Regions from separate parts of the Ensifer sp. ENS03 genome, predicted to be linked through region 1. Evidence: riboswitches for the same ligand, from Rfam matches in the RefSeq annotation. Region 1 holds a riboswitch; the other holds the start of a gene.
The links. Region 1 has a riboswitch for cobalamin ahead of nrdH (glutaredoxin-like protein NrdH). Riboswitches for the same ligand answer to the same signal wherever they lie in the genome.

Region 1 (5,739 bases):
CTTCGCTCACCTGCAGGATTTCCGAGCAGAGATTGCTCATGGTGATGCGCCCGGCGATCGGGTTTGCCCGGTTCACCGTGTCCTCGAACATGATGTAGGGATAACCGCTTTCGAACTGGATCTCGGCGATGATCTGGAAGAAGTCGCGCGCCTTGATCTTGCGCTTGCGGATGCGGGCATCCTCGACCATCTCGCGGTACTTCTCGGTCACCGAAATCTCGGTGAGGGGCACGCCATAGACCTGCTCCACGTCATAGGGTGAGAACAGATACATGTCCTCGTTGTTGCGGGCGAGCTCGAAGGTGATGTCGGGGATGACGACGCCGAGCGACAGCGTCTTGATGCGGATCTTCTCGTCGGCGTTTTCGCGCTTGGTATCGAGGAAGCGCATGATGTCGGGGTGGTGGGCGTGCAGGTAGACAGCACCGGCTCCCTGGCGCGCGCCGAGTTGGTTGGCGTAAGAGAAACTGTCTTCGAGCAGCTTCATGACCGGGATGACGCCGGATGACTGGTTCTCGATCTGCTTGATCGGCGCGCCCATCTCGCGGATGTTGGTGAGCGACAGCGCCACGCCGCCACCGCGCTTGGAAAGCTGCAGCGCCGAATTGATGGCGCGGCCGATACTCTCCATGTTGTCCTCGATCCGGAGCAGAAAGCAGGAGACGAGCTCGCCGCGGCTCTTCTTGCCGGCGTTGAGGAAAGTCGGCGTTGCCGGCTGGAAGCGGCCGGAGATGATCTCGTCGACGAGATCGCGGGCAAGCCCCTCGTTGCCGCGCGCCAAGGCCATCGCCACCATGCAGACACGGTCTTCGTAGCGTTCCAGGTAGCGCTTTCCGTCGAAGGTCTTCAGCGTATAGGACGTGTAGTATTTGAACGCCCCGAGGAAGGTCGGAAAGCGGAACTTCTTTGAATAGGCATGATCGTAGAGATCGCGCACGAAGTTGAAGGAATACTGGTCCAGCACTTCCTGCTCGTAATAGCCCTCGGTCACCAGATAATCGAGTTTTTCCCGGAGGTTATGGAAGAACACCGTGTTCTGGTTGACGTGCTGGAGGAAGTACTGTTTCGCCGCCTGCCGGTCCTTGTCGAGCTGGATCCGTCCCTCTTCGTCATAGAGGTTCAGCATTGCGTTCAGCGCATGATAGTCGAGCGCTGCTTCCGTCGCCTTCAAGGGGCGTTCGAGTGTCGTGACGTCCAAAATCGTTCCATCCCGTTTTTGACATTGGCGACGTCCTCGTCGGTCCCGAGCAGCTCGAACCGGTAGAGATAGGGTACCCGGCACTTGGCCGAAATCACGTCGCCGGCGATCCCGTAGGTCGCGCCGAAATTGCTGTTGCCCGCTGCGATCACGCCGCGGATGTGAGAGCGGTTGCCCGCGTCGTTCAAGAAGCGGATGACCTGCTTCGGCACCGCCCCGCGGCCATCGTCGCCGCAATAGGTCGGCACGATCAGCACGTAGGGCTCTGCGACCGTAAGTGCGTCCTTACCTTCCCTGAGCGGTATGCGGGCGGCGCGAAGGCCGAGCTTTTCGACGAAGCGATGGGTGTTTTCCGAGCGGCTGGAAAAATAGACGATCAGGCCCATCGCCAGCGTCCTTCAGGAAAGCGCGCTGATCATGTCCGGGCGGAAACCCGCCCAATGCCGCTCGCCGGCGACGACGACCGGGACCTGCCGATAGCCAAGACCCTGCACCAGCGCGAATGCATCGGAATCCTCGGAGATATCGACGATGCGATAATCGATGCCTTGGCGGTCGAGCGCACGGGTTGTGGCGGTGCATTGGACGCAGGCTGGTTTGCTGTAGACGGTGATCGACATGGGTTCCTCGTGGGGGTCTGGCAAATGGGCGCAAAAAGTCGTCGGATCGCGCGAACGCGAACCGTGGTGTTGGCGATTGGACACGAAACATCGCTCCCCGGTCGCCTCGACCGGAGTTGACGTCGTCAAGCTGGCCCAAGGTCGGTTACGCAACCGGGCCGGCTCGTTTTGGTCGGGCGCTCAGGAATTCCGCGGATGCGGGTTTTCAAGGCGCGGCCTTTCAATCAGGCGCGCAACAACGCGCACCCGTCCGCAGAAGGTGGATCTGAACTGGAAGAAACTGGCATGACTTCACCCCGAAGCTTTCGACGGGCTGCCGGGGAGACGTCGAGACGATCGGGCAGGCTCATCCTGCCACGCACTCAACCCCTCCGGACACCCCGCCCGTGGACGTTTGGTGATCGAGGCAGGTCTCCTGGCTTACGGGTCAAAGCTTCCATCCCGACCTTCCCGAGGCCTCATGCCTCAGTGGTCCAAATCCGGACAGTCGCTCGCCGTCTACAGTTGCGGGGGCAGCTACGGCATAGCCTCAGCGGAAACCCGCCGGCGCACCGTATTCCCGTCTTAGCTCCCAATCCTTGCGAATCGGAAGAACCTCGAACACTAGATATAGTAGTTCATCGCAAATCTGCGTCAATAGGTTCCGTATGTGGAAGGCGGGGGTAGGAGGGTGGTTTCTTTTGCAGTGTGGATAACGGGGAGTAAACAGCCGGTTGGCACCAAGGTTGTGGATAGGGCGCCCCTGGTGCGGACGCCCCATTCCATCAAGCAGCGAAAGCGGCCACGGGCCGGTTGTCATCGTCGACGGCGACCATAGCGAACGTTCCGGTAACAGTCCGCTGTCGCAGACCGGTGAGGAGCTCTTCCGACCAGAGTTCGACCTCGACGGTGGCTGAACTGCGACCCGTCCGCACAATGCGGGCGATGGGTTCGATGATCGAACCGATCATGATCCGGTGCTTGAAGTCCATACCGGTGCAGGAGGCAAGGACGGTCGCCCGGCGGCTCCGGCGCGTCGCGACGACGAATGCGGCCTTCGTCATATGCGCGAGGGCGTTGCCACCGCATATGGCGCCGAAGCTGTTGGCCTGGCCGGGAAAGACGATGTCGACCATGCGTAGGGTGCCCGCCTCTTCGGGCGTGTCCGTTGCCACATCGAGCGGCGGCAGCATCCAATCCGTTTCATCGGCACAGGGCATCGCGACCATGGTGAAGGTGCCCCTGCTGCAAAGGGCGCGGCTGCCGGTGGCGATATCTTCCGCGATCATCTCGACCTCGACCACCACCGAGCGGCGCCCGACACGAACCGGACGGCCGCTGAAGCAGACGATCTGACCGATGCGCGCAGGCGCACGAAAATCGATGCGGTCGCAGGATGCGGTGACGAAGGGAACGCGCCCGTGACGGGTGGCGACGATGAAAGCGATCCGGTCCATCGACGCGAGGGCGGCGCCACCAAAGAGCGTGCCATGGTGATTGGTATCGCCTGGAAAAACGATGTCGATCAGGGTTTGTGGCGCCGGGGTTTCCCCCGGCGCCGTCGTGACTTCGTGCTGCCCCGTCATGCTTTGACGGCTTCGCGCGTATCGGCGGCAAAAGCCGCTCGAAGCGAGCGGGCGGCGGCGACCATGTTGACGAGCGCCGGCCGCGTCTCTTCCCAGCGCCTGGTCTTCAGTCCGCAATCGGGATTGACCCAGATCTGGTCCGGCGTGAGGCCCTCGGTCGCTTTTTCGATGAGATGCACCATTTCCTCGACGCTGGGCACGCGTGGCGAATGGATGTCGTAGACGCCCGGGCCGATCTCGTTCGGATAGGCCTTGTCGGCGAAGGCGCCGAGCAGTTCCATTTTCGATCGCGACGTCTCGATCGACATGACGTCGGCGTCCATCGCCGCGATTGCGGCCATGATGTCGTTGAACTCGGAGTAGCACATATGGGTGTGGATCTGGGTCGCATCGCCCACCCCGGCTGCACTGAGACGGAAGCACTCCACCGCCCAGTCGAGATAGGTCTTGCGATCGGCATTTCGCAGCGGCAGGCCTTCGCGCAGTGCCGGTTCGTCGATCTGGATGATGGCGATGCCGGCCGCCTCGAGATCCGACACTTCATCGCGCAGTGCTAGCGCGATCTGCCGGCACACCACGGAACGTGGCAGGTCGTCACGAACGAAGGACCATAGCAGCATGGTGACCGGACCCGTCAGCATGCCCTTGACCGGGCGATCGGTCAGCGACTGCGCGAAGGTCGCCCACTCGACCGTCATCGGGTTTGGTCGCGAAACGTCGCCGAAGATAACAGGCGGACGCACGCAGCGCGATCCGTAGCTCTGCACCCAGCCGCTCTGGGTGAAGGCGTAGCCCGAGAGCTGCTCGCCAAAATACTGCACCATGTCGTTGCGCTCGAACTCGCCGTGAACGACTACGTCGATGCCGACCTCTTCCTGCCAGCGCACCGCCACTTCGGTCTCTCGGCGAAGATAGGCGGTGTAGTCGACATAGCTGAGTTCGCCCTTCGCATGCAGTGAACGGGCCTGCCGAACCTCCGATGTCTGCGGGAAGGATCCGATCGTCGTTGTCGGGAAGAGCGGCAATGACAGCTTCTTCGCCTGCAGTGCCCGGCGGCCCGCGAACGGGGATTGCCGCTTGCTGTCCGCATCCGTCAGCGCTTTCAAGCGCCCGGCGACCAGAGGATCATGGATCCTGAGTGAGGTGAGCCTCGCCTGGGCGGACGCGATCGAGGCGGCGAAAACGTGCTCGGAAATGGCAAGCCCCGGCTCGAAGGCGCTGGCAAGCAGGCTGAGTTCGTCGAGTTTCTGCGTACCGAAGGCGAGCCAGGAGGAAAGTTCCGGATCAAGCGCACGCTCCAGCTCGAGATCGATAGGCACGTGCAGGAGTGAGCATGAAGGTGCGAGTTCGATGCGGTCGCGGCCGTGGGCCGAAGTCAGAGGCTGCAGCCGGCGGAACAGGCCGGCCAGATCGGTCCGCCAGATGTTGCGGCCGTCGATGACCCCGAGCGATAGGACCCGGTCCGCCGGAGCCGATTGGATGAGCGTGTCGATCTGCTGCGGCGCGCGCACGAGATCGACATGCAGTCCATCGACCGGCAGCGCCAACGCCGTTGCCGTGTTGTCGCCGATCGAGCCGAAATAGGTCGCCAGCATGATCTTGAGTCCGGGCACGTCGGTGTCGAACGTGCGATAGGCGAGGTCGAGAGCGCGACGATCCTTGTCCGCGAGATCGAGCGCCAGGCAAGGCTCGTCGATCTGGACCCAATCGGCGCCGGCGTCAGCAAGCTCCGCCAGGACCCTCACGTAAACGGGCAGGAGCCGTTCGATCAGATCGACCGGATCGAAGTCGCCGCCCTTCGATTTGCCGAGCTTCAGCAGTGTCACCGGGCCGATGAGCACCGGGCGTGTGCGATAGCCGAGGGCCTGAGCTTCCTGGAAGGCTTCCAGCGGCCGATTGTGGGTGAGCTCGAAGCGCTGATCCCTGTCGAACTCGGGCACCATGTAGTGATAGTTGGTGTCGAACCACTTTGTCATTTCGAGCGCGGGAGTGCCGCTGCTGCTTCCCGAATGGGTGCAGCCGGCGGCGCAGGGCGTTCCGGCCGAGCCGCGCGCCATGGCAAAATAGGTGTCGAGATCGACCGGGCCGCCCGTCCAGCCATAGGCCGGCGGGATTGCGCCGACAAGCACGGCGGTATCGAGCACGTGGTCGTAGAAGGAGAAGTCGTTGGAGGGGATGATGTCGATGCCGCGCGTTTTCTGCGCGGCCCAGTTTTCAGCGCGGAGCTTGGCTCCGGTATCGAGAAGTTCGCCGCGGCTGGCCTTTCCGGCCCAATAGCGTTCGAGCGCGAATTTCAATTCGCGACGGCGGCCGATGCGCGGGAAACCGAGATTGGCAGTCTTGATGGTCATTTCCT
Region 2 (5,739 bases), on a different contig from region 1:
GGCCGCGCGATCGGCGACGAGGCGCGCGGCATGGCCGAGGCGCTGGCGATCGTCAAACGACCGGGTTCGCGGCTCTACTCAGAGGAGCTCTGCTACGAGCAGATCGCGGCTCTCGATCCGGCAAGCGGCGCTCAGCTGTCGCGCCAGTATCGGATCCGTTGCGGCTGCTGTCTCTACTTCAAGACGGAAGGGGGCAGCTTCTGCGACACTTGCGTGCTGCTGGAGCCGGAAGATCGCCGCGCGCGGCTGGCGGCGCATCTCATGCAAAACGGCGGGACCTGAACCCCGCCGTCGCTTTGCTGACGATCTGTGATCAGTGATCACTGTGCCTTGACGAAGCGCTCGTTGATGAAGCCGGAGACGACGCCGAGCACGATCCAGAAGGCAAGCGTGGTGGCGAGTGCGGCAACCGCAAACTCGGCGCCGAGCACGGCCGGAACGTTGCTGGTGATATCGAGCGGCTGCGGCGCACCGTAGACATGGGGTGCTGCGATCAGCACCAGGCCTGCGACCTTGGAGACGATCTCCTCGCGCAGGACGACGAGATAGAGGCCGACGGCGGAGAGCGCCACTGTCACCAGCCACCAGGTCTGGCGGTCGCCGAGTTCGGCTGCCGGAAAGCCCGGCAGTTCCGGCGGCAGACCGATCGCCGGCAGCATGTGCACGGCAAGCCAGCCGCAGGCGCCCCACAGCGCGCCGTTCCTGAGCGTGATCGGGTAGCCGATCACCAGGCTGACGCCGGCGAGCAGCAGACCGAAGCCGGAACCTGTGACGAGGTTCGCCATCAGCGTGCCGGAGAAGCGGCTCATGCCGAACATGATGCCGCCTTCCTCATGCTCGCCCTCATGGGCATAGGCCGGGGTGATCGGCGACAAAGCGTCGAGGAAAGCGCCGAACGGCGACACGGCTTTGAGCGACGAATGCTGGTCGTGGTTTTCTGCGGCCGGCTGTGCCGCACCCGGCTGGGCGGCGGGCTGTTCGGTAGCGGCCGGTGCCTCGCCTTCGAATTCTTCTGCATGCAGGATCAGCGGTGTGACGCGCAGTTCCTGGGCGCCGGTCATGAAGACACCGGCAATCAATCCAGCCACGATCGCGGCCAGAAGCGTTCTGACAATCATCTTGAAATCCCTCGATAACGACAAAAGCCACGCCCTGTGGCGTGGTCCTTGAGCCTTCCCATTTTCCCTATGCTGCGGATGGCCTTCGCGCGCCGGAAAAACCGGGATGCGCGCAGGCCTCCATCCGGCTCGGGCCGGATGCGTTCAGGTCCGCAGATTGTTCGATGCGGAACGTTGTTCACGTTCCGGCGCATCGGTCAGTGGCAGGGGAAGCCGTAGGAGTGGCGGGTGTCGTGCGCCGTGTCGTGCAGCACTGCCGAGTTGGCAAGGCCGGCGCCAAAGACGAGGAATGCGCCGATGAAGAGCGCGATGACGCCAGCGGTCAGACGATCGCTGAGGGAGAGCGGGGTGCTCGAAATGGTAGACGTAGCCATGACAACCTCCGTGATGGCATCGGGAAATTCCCGGTTGGGCCCTATGCCCGTATCGAGTGGCAGGTTTCCTGGCTCACGGCGTTGGGCTCGATGCCCTCGATCTGCCTCGCCTTCCCAGCTCGGCCGCCCTCTCGCGGTCTTGCCAGTGGCTTCTTCCGGATCGCTCCGGAACGGTGGATCGACGTCGCTCTACAGTCGCGGGGTCGGCCGTGATTTGAATGCCCAGCTTGGGTCCATCCGTCACATTCCCGTTTACTCCCGAAACACGTTCGCGTCCCGGGAACCAATCGATCCCAGATGATTAGGATTGTGTCATGGAGTTGTCAATTGAGTGCGCGCCGCCGCGCGGTCCATCCGCGACAAAATCCTTGATGGTCATGCGTTTGTAGGCTTCGACGATCTGGTCACCCTCGGCCCGGTCGACCGAGACTGCAAGTCGCATGGTGCAGTCGCCGAGATGCATGATCAGGAAGGCGGCGCTGTCGATCTCTTCGCGCGGTGTCTCCGGCACAAGCCGGGCCCAGACATCGGCAAGCAGCTTTCCGCCGGCGCGGCTTTGCGCAAGATCGATCTCGCGCAGCGCCTTGTCGGCCTGCATCGCCGACCAGATGTCGCGCATGACCGGCTCGGCGAGGAACATGTCGTAGTAGATGTCGAACAGCAGCGAGAAGGCGTCGCGCAGTTCGGCTATCGACGTGACCTTGGCCAGTTCGGCCGCGATGCACTCGTTGCAGACCGCATTGTAGCGCTCGGCCAGCGTGCGCACGATTGCCGCCTTGTCGGGAAAGTACTGATACAGCGAGCCGATCGAAATCCCCGCCTTTTCAGCGACTTCGCTCATGCGCATGGCGTCGCTGCCCTTCTCCTGGATGAGCGCCGTCGCGCAGGCAAGGATCTGCTCGACGCGCTCGCGGCTGCGCTTCTGGCTCGGCGTCCGGCGCAGCGCAGGCTCGTCGTCAGCGGGAAGCGTGGCGGGACTTGCATCGGGAATCATGAGTAATGCTCACATTTTGACTTGACTCCTAAAATACGAGGATTTATCACATTTGCAAATGTGAGAGATGCTCATGTTTGTTGGTGGAACCTCAGGAGGAAACGATGTCTCAGAAAGTCACACTGGTTTTGGGCGGTACCGGCAAGACGGGGCGGCGGGTGGCCGATCGCCTTCGGGAGCGGGGCATAGCGGTCCGCATCGGCGCCCGTTCGGCGTCGCCTTCCTTCGATTGGACGGATGAGGCGACCTGGACGCCCGCCCTTGAAAATGTCGATCGCATCTATGTCTGCTACCAGCCCGATCTGGCGGTGCCGGGCGCCGCCGACGTCATCGCCAAGTTTTCGAGCCTTGCCGTTCGCTCCGGCATCAAACGGTTGGTGCTCCTGTCGGGCCGCGGCGAGGACGAGGCGGAAGCCTCCGAGCGTGCGCTGCAGGCCTCCGGCGCCGACTGGACGGTCATCCGGGGCAGCTGGTTCTTCGAGAATTTCGACGAAGGTTTCCTGGCCGACGGCGTGGTGAGTGGTTCGGTCTTCCTGCCGGTGGACGAGGTCACCGAGCCCTTCGTCAGTTGCGACGACATTGCCGACGTGGCGGTTGAGGCCCTTCTGGACGATGCGCATATCGGCAAGGTCTATGCCTTGACCGGCCCGCGCCTGATGACCTTTGCCCAGGCCGTCGCCGAGATCGCCGCGGCCGCCAACCGTCGGATCTCTTATCAGGCCATTCCGGTTTCCGACTTCGCAGCGCATCTCAAGGCGGACGGCGTGCCGGATGACTATGTCGAACTCATCCGCTATCTCTTCACCTCGGTGCTCGACGGACGCAATTCCAGCATGACGTCCGATGTCGAGCGCGTGCTTGGGCGGCGTCCGCGCGACTTTGCCGATTACGCCCGGGAAACCGCAGCAACTGGTGTTTGGAGTCTTGCCGCATGATCCCGCTGATCCCCGCTCTGGCGTTTGCCGCCGCGATCGGTTCCGGCCTGATGGCCGGGCTGTTCTTCATCTTCTCGGTTTGCATCATGCAGGCCCTGTCGCGGCTGCCGCCGGAGCAGGGGATCGCCGCGATGAACGCCATCAATGTCGTGATCCAGAACCCGATCTTCCTCAGCGCCTTCATGGGCACGGCGCTGCTCGCCCTGGCGCTCGTCGTCGTCGCCTTCATCTCGGGGGGCGAGGGCAGGTGGTGGCTTGCCGCCGGTGGCATTGCCTATGTCGTTGGCGTGCTGCTGGTGACCATTGTCTTCAACGTGCCGATGAATGACGCACTCGCCGCGGCAGCCCCCGGTCAGGCGGCGACCGATCTCTGGCGTGAGCGCTATCTGACCGATTGGGTCTGGTGGAACCACGTGCGCACATGGGCCTCGATCGGCGCGCTGGCGTTTTTCGTTCTCGGTTTCGCCCGAGCCTGACGAAAAGCGCCGGCAAGTCGATCCTTGCCGGCGCCTGCACGCGTCCTGACCTTCAAGCCCATCCCGCCGTCAGGGCTTCGGAATACGCGCGTCGTATTGCGCTTCAAGGTCGGCAAACTTGCTCCAGAAGGCTGCCGGCTTTTCGCCTTCGAGCAGAGCGCGCAAAATGTCGAGGTGCACGTGCCAGCCGGCGGAGAAGCTGGTCATGACCGCGCGGTCGGCGATGCGCTTATGGGTGACGACGAGCAGCACCTTGTCCCCGCGGGGGCTGAGCTCGAAGCGGACCTCCGACGGGGTGCCGGTCTCTTCGTTCCAGGTATAGGCCAGTAGTCGTGGCGGCTCCCAGGCGAGCACGTGGCCGTAATTGCGCACCTCGCCGGCGTGCTCGGCGTATTTCTGCGGTGGCCGATCGTCCTCCGTCGTCAGTTCCGAATGGCGGAAGACGTGCTCGACCTCGGCCCCTTCCTTCGATCCGATCGTTCCGGACGCCATCCAGAGCCGGCGCTTGCTTTCCTCCGTCAGATAGGACCAGACCCGCTCGATCGGGCCGGGAAGCAGGCGCTCGATGCGCACCGCGTCCGGTGCGACGACACGGCCGTAGTCGGCGCCGGCAAAGGCTGTGGCAGACGAAGTCATGGCTTTTCCTCCGGATCAGTTTGGATTGTGGCGTCTTCGGCGAGAAGCAGCGCCTCGAGTGCGTCGATGCGGGTGCGCCAGAAGGCTTCGTAGTGGCGCATCCATTCCATGCCTGCATGCATCGGCGCGGCATCGAGCCGGCACACATGCGTGCGACCTTTCACTTCGCGGCGCACCAGACCTGCTCCTTCCAGCACCTTGATGTGCTTCGATGCCGCGGCCAGCGAGATCGAGAACGGCGCCGCAAGCTCGCCCACCAGTCTTTCGCCCTGCGAAAGGTCCTGGAGCATGGCGCGCCGCGTCGGGTCCGAAAGCGCGTGAAACACGGCATCGAGATGTGCGTTCTGATATTCAACCATATTGTTGAATATCCTCTCGCTCGACCTAATTGTCAACCGTTCGGTTGAATTTAAAAGAATCGCGAAAAGAGACCAGGCCGCGGTGGGTCGTCGTGGAGGCGCCGCCCCTTCCAGGCGGCAAGCGCATCGGCAAGATCGTCGGTCGGCACCATCTGGGCAAACTGTTCGCTTTCGACCAGCAGCCCCTCGGCGATCGACATGTTGAGGCCGCGGGTGACGGCGGTGATGATCGAGCGCACTGCAAGCGGGGAGTGGCCCATGATGCGTTTTGCCAGGTCACGGGCGGCCGACATCAGTTCCTCATGAGCGACGACGTGGTTGACGAGCCCCAGCTCCAGCGCGCGATCGGCCAAGAAATCCTCACCTGTCAGCAGCAGTTCAAGAGCGCGCTTGCGGCCGGCGAGCCGCGGCAGGCGCTGGGTGCCGCCGAAGGTCGGCGGCATGCCGAGCTTGATTTCCGGTTTGGCAAAACGCGCCCGGTCGCTGGCAACAGCGAGATGCACCGCTTCGGTGATCTCGCAGCCGCCGCCATAGGCAAGCCCGTTGACGGCGGCGATGACCGGTTTCGGGAAGGCTTCGAGCCGGGCCGTCAGGCCCTGGCCGCGACGGACGAAATCGCGCACGGCCGGGTTTACGCCCTTGGCCACGCTTTCCGAGAACTCATGAATGTCGCCGCCGGCGGAAAAGGCGCGGTCGCCGGCGCCGGTGATGATCACGGCGCCGACCGCGTCGTTCGCTTCGATCTGGTCGAGAAGGCTCATGAGCCGGTCGATCAGCTCGTAGTTCAGCGCGTTGAGTTTCTCTGGGCGGTTGAGAGTGAGGAGGGCGATGCCCTCGGAAATCTGCA

Region 2: another riboswitch for cobalamin. It lies ahead of IB263_RS11025 (CbtB-domain containing protein); the one in region 1 lies ahead of nrdH (glutaredoxin-like protein NrdH).

What each region holds. Positions count from the first base shown of each region.
Region 1 is NZ_JACVAV010000003.1:517,355-523,093, forward strand. It holds gene nrdE (class 1b ribonucleoside-diphosphate reductase subunit alpha) at 1-1,198, opposite strand, end outside; gene nrdI (class Ib ribonucleoside-diphosphate reductase assembly flavoprotein NrdI) at 1,168-1,584, opposite strand; gene nrdH (glutaredoxin-like protein NrdH) at 1,597-1,818, opposite strand; cobalamin riboswitch at 2,206-2,432, opposite strand; gene IB263_RS15260 (acyl-CoA thioesterase) at 2,583-3,383, opposite strand; gene metE (5-methyltetrahydropteroyltriglutamate--homocysteine S-methyltransferase) at 3,380-5,734, opposite strand.
Region 2 is NZ_JACVAV010000002.1:880,272-886,010, reverse strand. It holds gene IB263_RS11035 (ferric iron reductase) at 1-282, shown strand, start outside; gene IB263_RS11030 (CbtA family protein) at 321-1,118, opposite strand; gene IB263_RS11025 (CbtB-domain containing protein) at 1,316-1,492, opposite strand; cobalamin riboswitch at 1,533-1,795, opposite strand; gene IB263_RS11020 (TetR/AcrR family transcriptional regulator) at 1,794-2,486, opposite strand; gene IB263_RS11015 (NAD(P)H-binding protein) at 2,591-3,421, shown strand; gene IB263_RS11010 (DUF1772 domain-containing protein) at 3,418-3,897, shown strand; gene IB263_RS11005 (SRPBCC family protein) at 3,967-4,533, opposite strand; gene IB263_RS11000 (helix-turn-helix transcriptional regulator) at 4,530-4,892, opposite strand; gene IB263_RS10995 (crotonase/enoyl-CoA hydratase family protein) at 4,943-5,739, opposite strand, start outside.